4 regions of the Silvibacterium dinghuense genome follow, and region 1 is predicted to be linked to each of the others. Evidence: riboswitches for the same ligand, from Rfam matches in the RefSeq annotation. Region 1 holds a riboswitch; each other region holds the start of a gene.

Region 1 (3,338 bases):
GAGTTTCACCTCGAAAATGGCAAGACGCTCTGGCTGCCGCCGGACAAGGGCGAAGGACAACACTGGAATCACAAGCCAGGCAATCCTTACGACGCGCCGGTGAAGGTGCATTTTGATCCGAAGTCGAAGACTGTGCTGAAGCTGACGCTGGACAAGGTGATTCCTCCCATCGAGGGCACGGACGAAGATCCGGCGGTGATGGCAGCAAAGGATCCTGGCGCGAAGTGGCTGAAGTACGAGCGATTCCGCAGTGAAAAGCTGAGTAAATTCTGGGGACGCGACGTCTACCTGGGCGCATGGGTGCTGCTGCCCGATGGCTTCGACGAGCATCCGGATGCGCACTATCCGCTGGTTGTCTATCAGGATCACTACCATGCGGGCTTCGGGCCGCTGCCGTGGGTGACGACGCCTCCTGACCCGAAGGCAAAGGGCGGTCCGCGCCGTGGAAGCGCGGGCTACCGCTTTTATCAGGACTGGACCTCGGGTCGGCTGCCGCGCGTGATCATGATCTACGTGCAGAACGCGAACCCATACTATGACGACTCGTACGTGGTGGACTCGGCGAATGTGGGCCCTTACGGCTCGGCGATCAACGAGGAGCTGATCCCGTTTATCGAGAAGAAGTATCGCGGCCTTGGGCAGGGATGGGCGCGCGCTACCTTCGGCGGCTCGACCGGCGGCTGGGAAGCTTTGGCGACGCAAGTCTTCTATCCGGATATGTACAACGGAACCTGGGCAGCGTGCCCTGACCCGGTGGACTTCCACGGCTATCAGAACATCGATCTCTACAACGATGCGAATGCCTTTGTCCGCAAGGGCGACTTCGGCGAGATTCCGATAGCGGCTGATCGCAAGCCGGATGGCTCGATCATCGCGAACACCGATGCTGAGTTCCGCTTCGAATATGTGCTGGGCACGCATGGGCGCTCCACCGAGCAGTGGAATATCTGGCAGGCGGTCTTTTCACCCCAGGGAGCAGATGGCTACCCGGCACAGGTGATCGATCCGCTGACGGGGGAGATCGACAAGCAGGTCGTCGAGTACTGGCATGAGCACTACGACCTGAACGCCTATATGCAGAAGAACTGGGCGACGCTGGGACCGAAGCTCGAGGGCAAGCTGCACCTCGCGGTCGGAGACGGCGACACCTATTTCCTGAACAACGCGGTGCATGATCTACAGAAGTCGCTCGAGGCGACGCGCAATCCGCACTCGGACGCCCAGTTTCAGTACGGGCCGGGTGAGCCGCATTGCTATACGGGCGGTCCGGCCGAGTACACGATGCAGGAAAACAATGCGAACTGGCCGCAGCGGGTGCTTCCGCAGATGGTCGATCACATGCTGAGAACGGCGCCCGAAGGAGCGGATGTAAAGAGCTGGCGTTACTGATTCGTTAATAGAGAGCGGCTACCGGTCACCCATGGTGGGGTTTTGCAGAGATTTGCAGAATATCCACAATGGGTGGTCTTGTTTGTGGCTGTCGACTCAACTTATAGTGGGTTTATTCCGATGGTTCCTTCTATGAGGAGGATGAAAAGGGAATCCGGTGAAACTCCGGAACTGCCCCGCAGCGGTTAGCAGGTACGAAAGCCACGAGGACACTGGGTCCCGTTCGGACCTCGGGAAGTCTGGCAAGTAGGTTCGAACCTGCATAGTCCGAAGACCTGCCAACGGAAATATACGTTCGCGCCTCCGAGGGGAGGCGAAGTAACGGTAACTGGCGCTGCTCCGCCCGGAGCGGCTGGTGCTGTTTCTTCGCATGCTTTCCGAGGCCCAGGAGACTCTCCCGATGGCCGCTACTACCGATCGCATTCCTGTACAGACGACCCTCTCCGATGTGACGCCGGGTTTTCCCGTGCCCGAAGAGACGGCGGTGATGCATGTGCGCAAACGCAATGGATCACTCGAGCCGGTGGACGTAAACAAGATCGTGCGTGCGGTGCAGCGATGCGCTCACGGGCTGCAGCATGTGGATTCGATCCGCGTGGCTTCGAAGACGATCGGCGGCCTGTATGATGGCGCGACCACGCAGGAGCTGGACAAGATTTCGATCGACACGGCGGCTTCGCTGATCGCCGAAGAGCCGCAGTATTCGCGGCTGGCGGCACGCCTGCTGCTGGCGACCATCACGAAGGAGGTTTCGAATTTCAACCTCTACTCCTTCTCGCAGTCGATCAACTACGGGCACCATGAAGGTGTGGTCAGCAACGCCACGGCCGAGTTCGTGCATACCCACGCCCGCAAGCTGAATGACGCGATCGATGACAGCTTCTCCGATCGCTTCGAATACTTCGGCCTGCGCACAGTCTACGACCGCTACCTTCTGCGCGATCCGCTTTCGCGCCGCATCATCGAGACGCCGCAGCACTTCTTTCTGCGTGTAGCCTGCGGTCTGGCGCAGTCGCCGAATGAGGCCATCAACTTCTATCGGTTGATTGCGTCGCTCGACTACCTGCCATCCTCGCCGACGCTCTTCAACTCGGGCACCAAGCATGCGCAGATGTCTTCGTGCTATCTGCACGATTCGCCGCTCGACTCGCTCGACAGCATCTACGACACCTATAAGAATGTTGCACTGCTGTCGAAGTTCTCCGGCGGTATCGGGCTCGCATTCCACCGTGTGCGCTCCGAAGGATCGTTGATCCGCGCGACAAATGGCCTCTCAAACGGCATCGTGCCGTGGCTGCGCACGCTGGACAGCTCCGTGGCGGCGGTCAACCAGGGTGGCAAGCGCAAGGGCGCATGCTGCGTGTACCTGGAGCCGTGGCACGCGGACATCGAGCAGTTCCTCGAGTTGCGAGACAACACCGGCGACGTGGCGCGCCGTACCCACAATCTGAATCTGGCCAACTGGATCTCCGACCTCTTCATGCAACGCGTGGAGGCCGACGGTACCTGGTCGCTCTTCGATCCGAAGGACGTGCCGCAGTTGCCCGACCTTTATGGTGATGACTTCAAGGCTGCTTATGAGAAAGCCGAAGAGGAAAAGCTCTATCGCCGCCAGATCAAGGCTCGCGACCTGTATGCACGCATGATGCGCACGCTGGCCGAGACCGGCAATGGCTGGATGACCTTCAAGGACGCGACCAACCTGAAGTGCAACCAGACCGGCGAGCAGGGCAATGTGGTGCACCTCTCGAACCTGTGCACCGAGATCACCGAGGTGACCTCGAGCGACCAGACAGCGGTGTGCAACCTGGGCTCGATCAACCTTGGGCGGCACGTGACCTGGGATGCCGACGGACGGCCGAGCTTCGACTTCGAGAAGCTGGCGCGCACCGTGCACACTGCGGTGCCGATGCTCGATCGCGTGATCGACATCAACTACTATCCGATCG
Region 2 (3,338 bases), on a different contig from region 1:
CTGCATTACAATAAGTGCAGCGTGTCCGCGCCCGTCGCGGAGGGATGTGTGAGTGGTTGAAACAGGCGGTCTTGAAAACCGCTTTACCCGTAAGGGTAACGGGGGTTCGAATCCCTCTCCCTCCGCCAGCTTTTAATCCTTTTCTGCAGTTTTCCACTCAAAATCCAGAGTTCCTGTGCATGCGGAGGAAGACGTTCCCCTGCATCGGCTGCAGGCGTTGACCTTCCGGCAGCCGGACGGTATCTTTCAAGACATCTGGTGTTCGGGAAGGCGGTGCGAATCCGCCACTACCCCGTAACTGTGAACGCGGAGAGATCGGCATTTTGCGCCACTGGGACTGAAGTTCTGGGAAGGCCGCTCGATTTCAGTGAGGCGTGAGTCAGGAGACCGGCCAGATGCCAGTCCGGGCTGATTCAACTTCGATGGGAGAGTTGAAGAGCATGAGCACGGGATCACCTTCCGGATCACGTGGCAGCGGATTTCTCGTTCCTTCCCGCTTTGCCTTTGTGCGTTCGCCCTGGCGAGCGCCGGAAAGCCGAGCATGTTCACACCTGCACCTTCGCGCGTAACCCTCGTCCTGGGCGGGGTGCGCAGCGGCAAGAGCCGTTATGCGCTCGAACTCGCCTCGCATGCTGACCGTGTAACGTTTCTCGCCACCGCCGAGCGGCGGGATGACGAAGAGATGCGGCGCAAGATCGAACGCCATCGAGCCGAGCGGCCCGGGCACTGGAAGACAATCGAAGAGCCGCTGCGGCTGGCTGAGACGATTGGATCGGTGCAGGATTGTGATCTGCTGGTTATCGACTGCCTCACCTTATATGCGGGCAAGCTGCTCGACACCTTCAGCGGCGATCCCGACGGGCTGTCGAAGGCTGTTGCTGATCTTTGTGCTGCATTGAAGGCAGCGCCCTGCTCTGTGATCCTTGTATCGAATGAAGTGGGCAGCGGAGTAGTTCCGGCCTTCGAGCTGGGGCGGCGCTATCGCGATCTGCTGGGCGAGATCAACCAGCGTGTCGCGGCCCTCGCTGATCATGTGGTCCTCATGGTGGCGGGGCTGCCGCTCACATTGAAGGGTATGGCGGCTTCCGCGCCTTAGCGTTTTCCTGTGATCGAAATGGACTGTCGCGGTCCGTTTCGATGCAGGGAGTGTATTCACGGAACATCATCACCAGCAGGGTGTCGGGAAGCGCGGTGCAAATCCGCCACTACCCCGTAACTGTGAGCGCAGAGAGAAGTGCAGGAAGTTCTAACGCCACTGGAGCCTGGCTCCCGGAAGGCAGCACTTGCTCGATGACGCGCGAGTCAGGAGACCGGCCCGGCTGCAGCACGAACCCGAGGGGGAACATGTCTGTTTTTGTACGTCGATTGTCTACCTGTGGCTTTCTCGCACTTTTCCTGTCTCCGTCATGGTTCCCCACTCTGCAGGCGCAGAAGTTCGGTGAGCTTCATGGCACGGTGGTCGATCCGCTGGGCGCGGCGGTTGCCGATGCCGCGGTGAGTCTCGTCGAGAATGAGCATGTGATCGCCAGCACGCGCAGTGACCGCACCGGCGCGTACCATTTCGCAATCCCGGCTGCGGGGCGTTATAGCATTCGCGCCGCTGCTCCATCCTTTCAGGCTGCCGGCAGTCAGAGCGTATATCTCTCCGCGTCCGGAGACGGCGAGCTGAACGTTACGCTCGCCACGCCCACGCTCACGCAGCAGGTGACGGTTACTTCGACGGGTGCTCCGACGCCGGAAGCGCAGACCGGAACCTCGGTGACGGTGATGCCGTCCGAGGACTTTCGCTATGCTGCCGAGGTGCAGGACCCGCTTCGCCTGGTGCCAGGACTGCAGATGACGCAGACCGGCGAGATGGGCGGCACGACTGCGCTGTACATCCGCGGCGGCGCATCGGATGCGAACAAGGTGCTGATCGACGGCATCCCGGCCGATGCTATCGGTGGAGCGGTGGAGTTTGCCAACCTCGCGAGCACGGGCATCCAGTCGATCGAAGTGCTGCGCGAACCGAACAGTGCGCTCTATGGCTCCGATGCGCTGGCCGGTGTCGTCAGTCTTACCACGCCGTGCGGATCGACGGAGCTACCCTACATCACCTATGCCGGCGAGGCGGGCAACTTCCGCACCTATCGCAACAACGTGACCGCGGGCATGGCATATAAGCATTTCGATCTCTACTCGGCCTTTGCGCGCATCGACACCGACAACAACATCCCGAACAGCGAGTTCCACAATGCTACCTATGCCGGTAACTTCGGATGGACGCCGAACCGGGCCAACGATCTTCGCTTTACCGTACGCCATGTCATCGTCTCCGGTGGTCAGCCGAACGCCATTGCGCTCTACGGCATCCCCGACGACGGGCAGCAGAAGGAGCAGGATAACTATTACGGCGTGACCTGGAATAACCAGGCTACGGATAAGTGGCATAACATGGTTCGCTACGGAGGTCTGCGGCTGAACTCCGAATACAACGACTTTGGCGCGACCGGTATTTACGATCCCGAGATCGGGTACTGGCTCGGCGCGCCGGTCACAATCACCGGCGCCAACGGCTACTCTGTGCATGGACAGGCCATCTTTCAGTACAGCGATACCTATTCGCAGTACCTGTCGCCATCGAGCCGCGACTTTGTCTACGCGCAGAGCGATTACAGCGTGACGCCGCACTTCCTGGCGCTCGGCGCATTTAAGTACGAGCACGAGTATGGCGCGGCGGGATACACCGGCGAGACACCGAGCACGATCAGCCGCGATAACTACAGCTACACGCTGCAGCTCTCCGGCGATGTCCGCAACCGGCTCTTCTGGAACCTGGGCACAGGGCTTGAAGACAACGGCCTTTTCGGATTTGCGGCGACTCCGCGTGCGTCGCTTGCGTACTACCTCGTGCGTCCTTCGGACCGTAGTTTCTTCAACGGCACCAAGCTGCACGCGAGCTTCGGCAAGGGCATCAAGGAGCCGAGTGTCTATGACCAGACCAACTCACTTTACGGGTTGCTGGAGCCGCTCTCCGATGGCGCGCAGCTGATCTCGCAGTATCACGTAACGCCGCTTGGAGCGGAAGATTCGCGCACCTACGATGCTGGCGTGGATCAGCAGATCTTCAAAGGACGCGGGCTTCTGGGTGTCACGTACTTCCACAATGCATTTACGAATGGAGTGGAATACGTGCCGCAGGCCGGCCTCATCGAGCTGGGCATTCCGGCTGCCGATCTGCCGCCCTTCGAATACGGCGGAGCCTACATCAACTCGCTTGCGTATCGCGCGCAGGGCGCCGAGGTCGAGCTACAGTATCAGCTGGGTACGCATCTCTTCACTCGCGGCGGATATACCTA
Region 3 (3,338 bases), on a different contig from region 1:
GGCTGACGATCTCAGGCTCGGGTGCTTCGCCCTTGGCCTGATCCATATTCGTCTCAAAAACGATGGCGCGGTCCACCTGCGGTTCGCCGACCCAGCGGGCCAGTGCAAAAACAAGCAGCCCTGCGATGAGCCCCGCAAGCATCCCGCGCACAAGCAGGATGCGGGTCATGGTGTCCTCTCAGTGGCAGGGGAAGCCGAGCAGATGCCGCCCGTCGTGCACAAATTCATGGACGACATGCCCATGGATGAGCGAGGTCGCTCCCTGTTCCGCGCCCACAAAGTAGATCGCCAGAAGCAGGAGCAGGCCACCGAAGAGAGCCCACGGCAGTATTTCCCGCACCGGAATAGCGGGGATGGAAACAGACTGAGGAGCCAGAGTGCCGGCCAGATATTGCGCCATGTCGAAAGCCTCCCGGGATCACGCGTCCCACAGCGAGAGATTGCTTAAGGAATGAAGGAAGGTCTGGCTTGGGGTCACAGTGGCGCGGCCGCGCCGGAATTGCACCGGCTTCTTCACTTCATTTCAAAGACTGCATTAACCCTATGTCTCCCTATGATGAGTGTCAAGATGATGCGCATGCCACGCGCAGAGCGTCGCACAGAGAAGGAATTTATGAGCACTCGATTCACCCTCATCGCGCATGCCGCCACGGAGTCGCAGCGGACGGCGGCCTTCCCATGGAATGAGCCGATCACCCAGCGCGAGCGGGAACGGCTCGCGACGCACGGCTGGCCTGCGCCCAAAGCCAGCCAGGTATGGGCAGCGCCCGAAGCGCGCACGCAGGAGACAGCCCGGCTGCTGAGGCTCGAGCCCGCTATAGCGGAAGCGCTGCGCGACTGCGACTACGGGGAGTGGCGCGGCCGCACGATGGACGAGGTGCAATCGGCAGAACCCGAAGGGCTGATGGCCTGGCTTACCACTCCGGACGCCGCCCCACACGGCGGCGAATCCATCGAGCAGCTGATTCGCCGGGTCGGCGCGTGGCTGGATTCGGATTTAAAGCCGCAGCATATCGTCACCGTCACGCACCCGGCCTGCATCCGGGCCGCAATCGTCCACGCGCTGCGCCTGCCCGCGCTGCTCTTCTGGCGCTTCGACATCGCGCCGCTCACCCTTACCGACCTGCGCCGGAGCGGCCCGACCTGGACCGTGCGCTGTGCGGGGTGTACGCTACTCCGGGCTGAACCGCTGGAATAAGAGTGCGGTTATGCTATGGTGGCTTTCAGATACTCCGGGTGCCCGCGAGGGCATAACAGGGAAGCCGGTGAGAAGTCCGGCACGGTCCCGCCACTGTAATCAGGACAATGGATCTTCCAAGAGCCACTCGGAAACGGGGAAGGCGGAGGATCTGAGCCGTCTCGTGACGGATCAACCTGTGAGTCAGGAGACCTACCCGGATCATTTTCGACTCTTCTCCGCGTGGAAACGGGGACGATCGCTCATCTCCCCCTGAGCCCTCGCGCCTTTTCATGCCCTGCGAGGTTACCGATGGCCGGACAACGGCTCCGTGCTCTTTTATCTGCGGCTCTGCGAGCGTGTCTTCCCGCTCTTTCTGTCATTGCACTCCTTCTGAACTCGATTCCCGCACACGCCGCCAGCGGAGGCAGCATCTCCGGCACAGTCACGGACTCCACCGGCGCCGTCATCGTGGGAGCCTCGCTCAAGCTCATCAACACCGCGCAGCAGACCGCTTGGCAGGCCTCGTCCGACAAGCAGGGACTCTACTCCTTCCCCGACCTTCCCGTAGGCCACTACGATCTCACCATCACCGCGGCCGGCTTTACCACGCAGAAAAAGACGGCCATCTCGGTCGATACCGATGCGGCTATCCGCCTCGATGTAGTGCTCGCCGTCGGCAGCCAGACTGACACCATCTCAGTCACCAGCGATACCGGCGCGCAGGTGGAAACAAGTTCGACGCATCTTGGCGAAGTCGTCTCTGGCGCACAGATGACGGCGCTGCCACTCAACGGCAGAAGTTATACTGACCTGCTCGCCATCCAGCCCGGCGTCGCGCCCATCTCCACGCTGCTTGCGAGCTCGGTCATCATGGCCGGCGTCACCGGCAGCCTCGACCCCTCCGGCGATCTGAATCCCGGCAACCTCTCGATCAATGGCCAGCGCGAGTCCTCGAACGGCTTTCTGGTGAACGGCATCGACGTGCAGGAGCACATGAACGGCGGCACGTCGATCATTCCCAATCTCGATTCGATCGATGAATTTCGCGTGTTAACCAATAATTTCGATCCGGAATACGGCAACTATAACGGCGGCATGGTGACCGTCGTCAGCAAGTCCGGCGCCGGCCAGTTCCACGGCGAAGCCTTCGAATTCCTGCGCAACACCGATCTCGATGCGCGCGGCTACTTCGACCCCACGCGTCCCGCTTTCCGCCAGAATCAATTCGGTGGCACCTTCGGCGGACCGGTCATCCGGAATAAAGTCTTCTTCTTTGCCGACTACCAGGGCACGCGCACCACGCAGGGAATCTCGACAGGAAATATCTCTGTACCCACAACAGCGGAGCGCGGCGGCGATTTTCTCAACACTTCAACGCAGCAGAGCCTGTTGACCGGCAGCGTAAGCGGTTCCTATCTCGCGTCCCTGCTCAGCCAGGATCTCGGCTATACGGTGACCTCAGGCGAGGCCTACTCCTCGGTGTTCCCGAATGGCGTCATTCCAAAGAGCGCGTGGTCCGCACCAGCGAAGAACCTGCTGAAGTACATCCCGTCGCCCAATACCGGCTCCGACCAGTTCTCGACCTCGGCCTACGCCGAAACTGTCCGTGACGACAAGGGCGCAATCCGCATCGACGCCAATAGTTGGATGGGCCAACTCTCCGGCTACTACTTCATCGACGACTACAACCTCGATAACCCTTATCCTGGCTCGGTCGCAGGCGCCACGATTCCGGGCTTCGACGCACTCACCATCGGGCGCGCGCAGCTCTTCTCCCTTGGAGACACGAAGGTCTTTGGCGCAACGACAGTGAATGAATTCCATCTCGGGTATCTGCGCAACGCCAACATCGTGGGACAGCCCAAGGGCGGCCTGGGCGTGACTCTAGCCTCGCAGGGCTTCGTCACCGGAGCCGATACGACTGGCATCTATGTGCAGGCGCCGCAGTATGAAGGCGTCGAGAACATGACCTTCCCGAGCTTCACCATGGGTGTGCCGATCACGAACATGACACAGGTCAATAACACTATTTACCTCAGCGACGGCCTCTCCAAGGTGATGGGCTCGCACACGCTCAAAGCGGGCGGGCAGTTCCACGCCGATGAGGTGAACGAGCATCCCAACGCGACCTTCAACGGCACCTTCAACCTGGATGGAA
Region 4 (3,338 bases), on a different contig from region 1:
CCTGCTCGGCCTCTCGCATCAGCCGCATAACGGCTTCGAAACCATGGAAGCCCTCAAGAGCGATGCTGAAACCGCCACCATCCCCATCGTGGTTCTCAGCCTGCTTTCCCTTACGGATAAACCCCTCGCGGCTCGCACTGCGGACTCCTGGCTGCAGCGCCCGGTCGAAGAGGCCTCGCTGCTCGCCGAATTAAGGAGAGTGCTCAAAAACACGCAGAACAGTACCTCCGTTCTTCTGGTGGAAGATGATGAAGACCTGGCGAAGGTGATGACGACCACCCTCGAGCGCGCCGGTTTCTCTATCCGGCATGCAGCCACGGTAGGCCGAGCCATCGCGCTCTGCGAACAGAGTGCACCGGACCTCATCATTCTCGACCTGGCGCTGCCTGATGGCCACGGCCTGGAGTTGGTGCGCTGGCTCCGTCTCCATCCCCTGATGCGCCGGCTGCCGCTGGTGGTATATTCTGCGCGAGAAGTACCCGCTGAAGAGCAGACAGAACTGCGCCTGGGACAAACAGAGTTTCTCACCAAGGCGAAAGTGCAACCACAGGAAGTGGAAGAGCTGGTGGTCGCCATGCTTCACGACTCCGGCCGCGATGCCATGACCATGGAGCTTCCCTTCTCGAATGAGACCGCCGAAACGGCGGAACAATAAAAGATCAGAGCAACGACCATGTCCAGGCGCATTCTCATCATCGATGACGACGACGATATCCGCGAGGTAGCCGGCCTCACGCTCGAGATGATCGGAGGCTGGACCGTGCTGACGGCCAACTCGGGAAGCAATGGCATTGAGCGCGCCCGCCAGGAAAAACCGGATGCCATCCTGCTCGACGTGATGATGCCCGGCATGGATGGACCGACAACATTCCAGGAGATGCAGAAGATTCCCGAGATCGCGCAGATCCCGGTTATTCTGCTCACCGCGAAGGTCCAGGGAGCGGATCAGAAGCGTTTCGCTTCGCTCGGCGTCGCGGCCATCCTGCTCAAGCCTTTCGATCCGATGACGCTCGTCCAGCAGATATCCGACGCGCTTGGGTGGAGCGCGGAATGAACACCGTGAGTCCGCGATGACGGACCCGACAGCGCAAGAAAAAATAGCACAGGCGCTGCGAGGGATCTGGATCAGCAGCCGCGCGACGCTCGAAGAGCGCATCTCCGTGCTGACGCAGGCCGGGCAGGCACTCGCCGCCGGCACTTTGGATGATTCCCTGCGCCAGCAGGCGGAATCCGCCGCGCACAAACTGGCCGGAGTGCTGGGCACTTTTGGCATGCCGCGCGGCAGCGCACTGGCATCGCAACTCGAGCAGGCTCTCGGCAACGAGAAGTCGAACGATAGGCACGCCGAAGTACAGCAGTGGCTCGTTGAATTGCGCGAAGAGATGGCCGCGCAGGACCGGCGCTGCGCCTGACCTTCTCCGAACGATGACACACAACCCTGTACACTGGTTTTGAGCAGGTCAGGGCTCTTTGCGAGCTCTGCGAAATGGGAAGCCGGTGTGAATCCGGCACTGTCCCGCAGCGGTATGGGGAACGAAACGTGGCACGGCGAAGAGCCAACGCACTGTCCTTTCACGGATGGGAAGCGGCCATGGAGTAGGCGGCCCTCAAGTCCGAACACCAGCCTGCCGCCACCACCACGGAGGCGCTGGTAGCTGACCGTGGGTGCGCTTGAGGTTTGCCGTTCTCGTGGACTGGACCGGCCGCCACTGCTCATGCCTGCGTCTTCGCGCAGGTAAAGCCTGCGCACGGGTGGTTCTTTCGCAACAGGAGAGAACCGACACATGCATTCTGCGACACCCTTATCTTCCGTTTCCGTCACCACCGCGAATCTGGGCTTTCCACGCATCGGCCGCCATCGCGAACTCAAGGCCGCACTGGAAAAATTCTGGACCGGCGCCATCGATGCAGAGCAGCTTCTCCAGACCGCAGGCTCACTGCGCCACGAGCACTGGCGCGTGCAACGCAAAGCCGGCATCGACGTCATTCCGACAAACGACTTCTCGCTTTACGACCAGGTACTTGATGCGCTGGTCCTGATTGGAGCAACGCCCGAGCGCTTCGGCAGCGGCGAAGTCACGCTCGAGCGCTATTTCGCGACGGCCCGCAACAGCTCCACGCAACCCGTGATGGAGATGACCAAGTGGTTTGACACGAACTATCACTACCTCGTACCCGAGTGGTCCGAAGGTCTCGCGTTTACGCCGAACACACGGCGGCTGCTCGCCGAAATAGCCGAAGCCCGCGCGCTGGGCATCGATCCCCGGCCCGTGCTGCTCGGCCCTGTCACGCTGCTTGCTCTCGGCAAGGGCGTCAACGGCTTCGATCCGCTGCAGCTGGTCGATCGCATCACCACTGTGTATCTCTCCATCCTCGATACACTCGCGGCCAACAATGTTTCCTGGGTCCAGATCGATGAGCCGCTGCTGATCACCGATCTCACTCCCACACTTGCCGAGGCTTATCGCAGCATCTACGCACGGTTGAGCAAGAGCCCGGTACGCCTGATGCTCACCACCTACTTCGGTGCGCTGGGCGATAATCTCCCCCTGGCCGTCAGCCTCGGCACCGCGGGGCTGCACATCGATCTGGTACGCGCACCCGAACAACTCCAGACGGTGCTCAACGCGCTGCATCCGGAACAGACACTCAGTCTCGGCTGCATCGACGGCCGCAACATCTGGCTCACCGATCTTTCGGCTGCTCGTTTGCAGATCGATGAGGCCGTCCGCGTCCTCGGCAAGGAGCGGGTCATCGCGGCACCGTCCTGCTCGCTGCTGCATGTGCCGCATGATCTGCGCGAGGAGACGGCTCTGCCGCCGCGCCTACTTCGCTGGCTGCGCTTTGCCGAGGAGAAGCTCCGCGACCTCTCCGCGCTGGCTCGCAACGAAACTTCGGTCCTCACGCAGAATCAAGCCGATCTTGCCGACCGCAAAGAAGCCGAGAGCACGACCAACGCCACGGTCCGCACTGCGCTCGCATCGCTTGGCGAGGCAGACTTCACGCGCCGTTCACCGTATCCTGCGCGAGCCGGAGCCCAGCGCAAACAACTGGGTCTGCCGCTCGTGCCCACCACGACCATCGGCTCCTTCCCGCAATCGGCCGAAGTGAGAAAGCATCGCGCCGCGTGGCGAAAGGGTATCGAGAGCACAGGTCAGTATGAGTCCTTCCTGCGCGAAGCCATTGCGGACTGCATTCGCGAGCAGGAGCGCATTGGTCTCGATGTGCTGGTACACGGCGAGTTCGAGCGCAATGACATGGTCGAGCACTTTGCCGAGTTCCTCGAAGGCTTCGCCTTCACCCGCAACGGCTGGGTGCAGAGCTACGGCTCGCGCTGC

Evidence for each region. A riboswitch is a leader RNA that binds a small molecule or an ion and turns the genes downstream of it on or off. The one in region 1 is predicted to bind cobalamin.
Region 2: it holds a riboswitch for cobalamin, as region 1 does, so the genes downstream of both, ESZ00_RS07340 (TonB-dependent receptor) here and ESZ00_RS13365 (ribonucleoside-diphosphate reductase subunit alpha) in region 1, are expected to answer to the same signal.
Region 3: it holds a riboswitch for cobalamin, as region 1 does, so the genes downstream of both, ESZ00_RS07290 (TonB-dependent receptor) here and ESZ00_RS13365 (ribonucleoside-diphosphate reductase subunit alpha) in region 1, are expected to answer to the same signal.
Region 4: it holds a riboswitch for cobalamin, as region 1 does, so the genes downstream of both, metE (5-methyltetrahydropteroyltriglutamate--homocysteine S-methyltransferase) here and ESZ00_RS13365 (ribonucleoside-diphosphate reductase subunit alpha) in region 1, are expected to answer to the same signal.

Annotation. Positions count from the first base shown of each region.
Region 1 covers NZ_SDMK01000002.1:996,174-999,511, reverse strand. The annotation lists gene ESZ00_RS13370 (alpha/beta hydrolase-fold protein) at 1-1,389, shown strand, start outside; cobalamin riboswitch at 1,494-1,686, shown strand; gene ESZ00_RS13365 (ribonucleoside-diphosphate reductase subunit alpha) at 1,790-3,338, shown strand, end outside.
Region 2 covers NZ_SDMK01000001.1:1,873,220-1,876,557, reverse strand. The annotation lists tRNA gene ESZ00_RS07350 (tRNA-Ser) at 39-128, shown strand; cobalamin riboswitch at 240-410, shown strand; gene cobU (bifunctional adenosylcobinamide kinase/adenosylcobinamide-phosphate guanylyltransferase) at 542-1,096, shown strand; cobalamin riboswitch at 1,158-1,333, shown strand; gene ESZ00_RS07340 (TonB-dependent receptor) at 1,345-3,338, shown strand, end outside.
Region 3 covers NZ_SDMK01000001.1:1,859,610-1,862,947, forward strand. The annotation lists gene ESZ00_RS07275 (CbtA family protein) at 1-169, opposite strand, end outside; gene ESZ00_RS07280 (CbtB domain-containing protein) at 179-400, opposite strand; gene ESZ00_RS07285 (histidine phosphatase family protein) at 569-1,198, shown strand; cobalamin riboswitch at 1,218-1,412, shown strand; gene ESZ00_RS07290 (TonB-dependent receptor) at 1,490-3,338, shown strand, end outside.
Region 4 covers NZ_SDMK01000001.1:583,781-587,118, forward strand. The annotation lists gene ESZ00_RS02195 (PAS domain S-box protein) at 1-655, shown strand, start outside; gene ESZ00_RS02200 (response regulator) at 674-1,054, shown strand; gene ESZ00_RS02205 (Hpt domain-containing protein) at 1,071-1,412, shown strand; cobalamin riboswitch at 1,441-1,643, shown strand; gene metE (5-methyltetrahydropteroyltriglutamate--homocysteine S-methyltransferase) at 1,785-3,338, shown strand, end outside.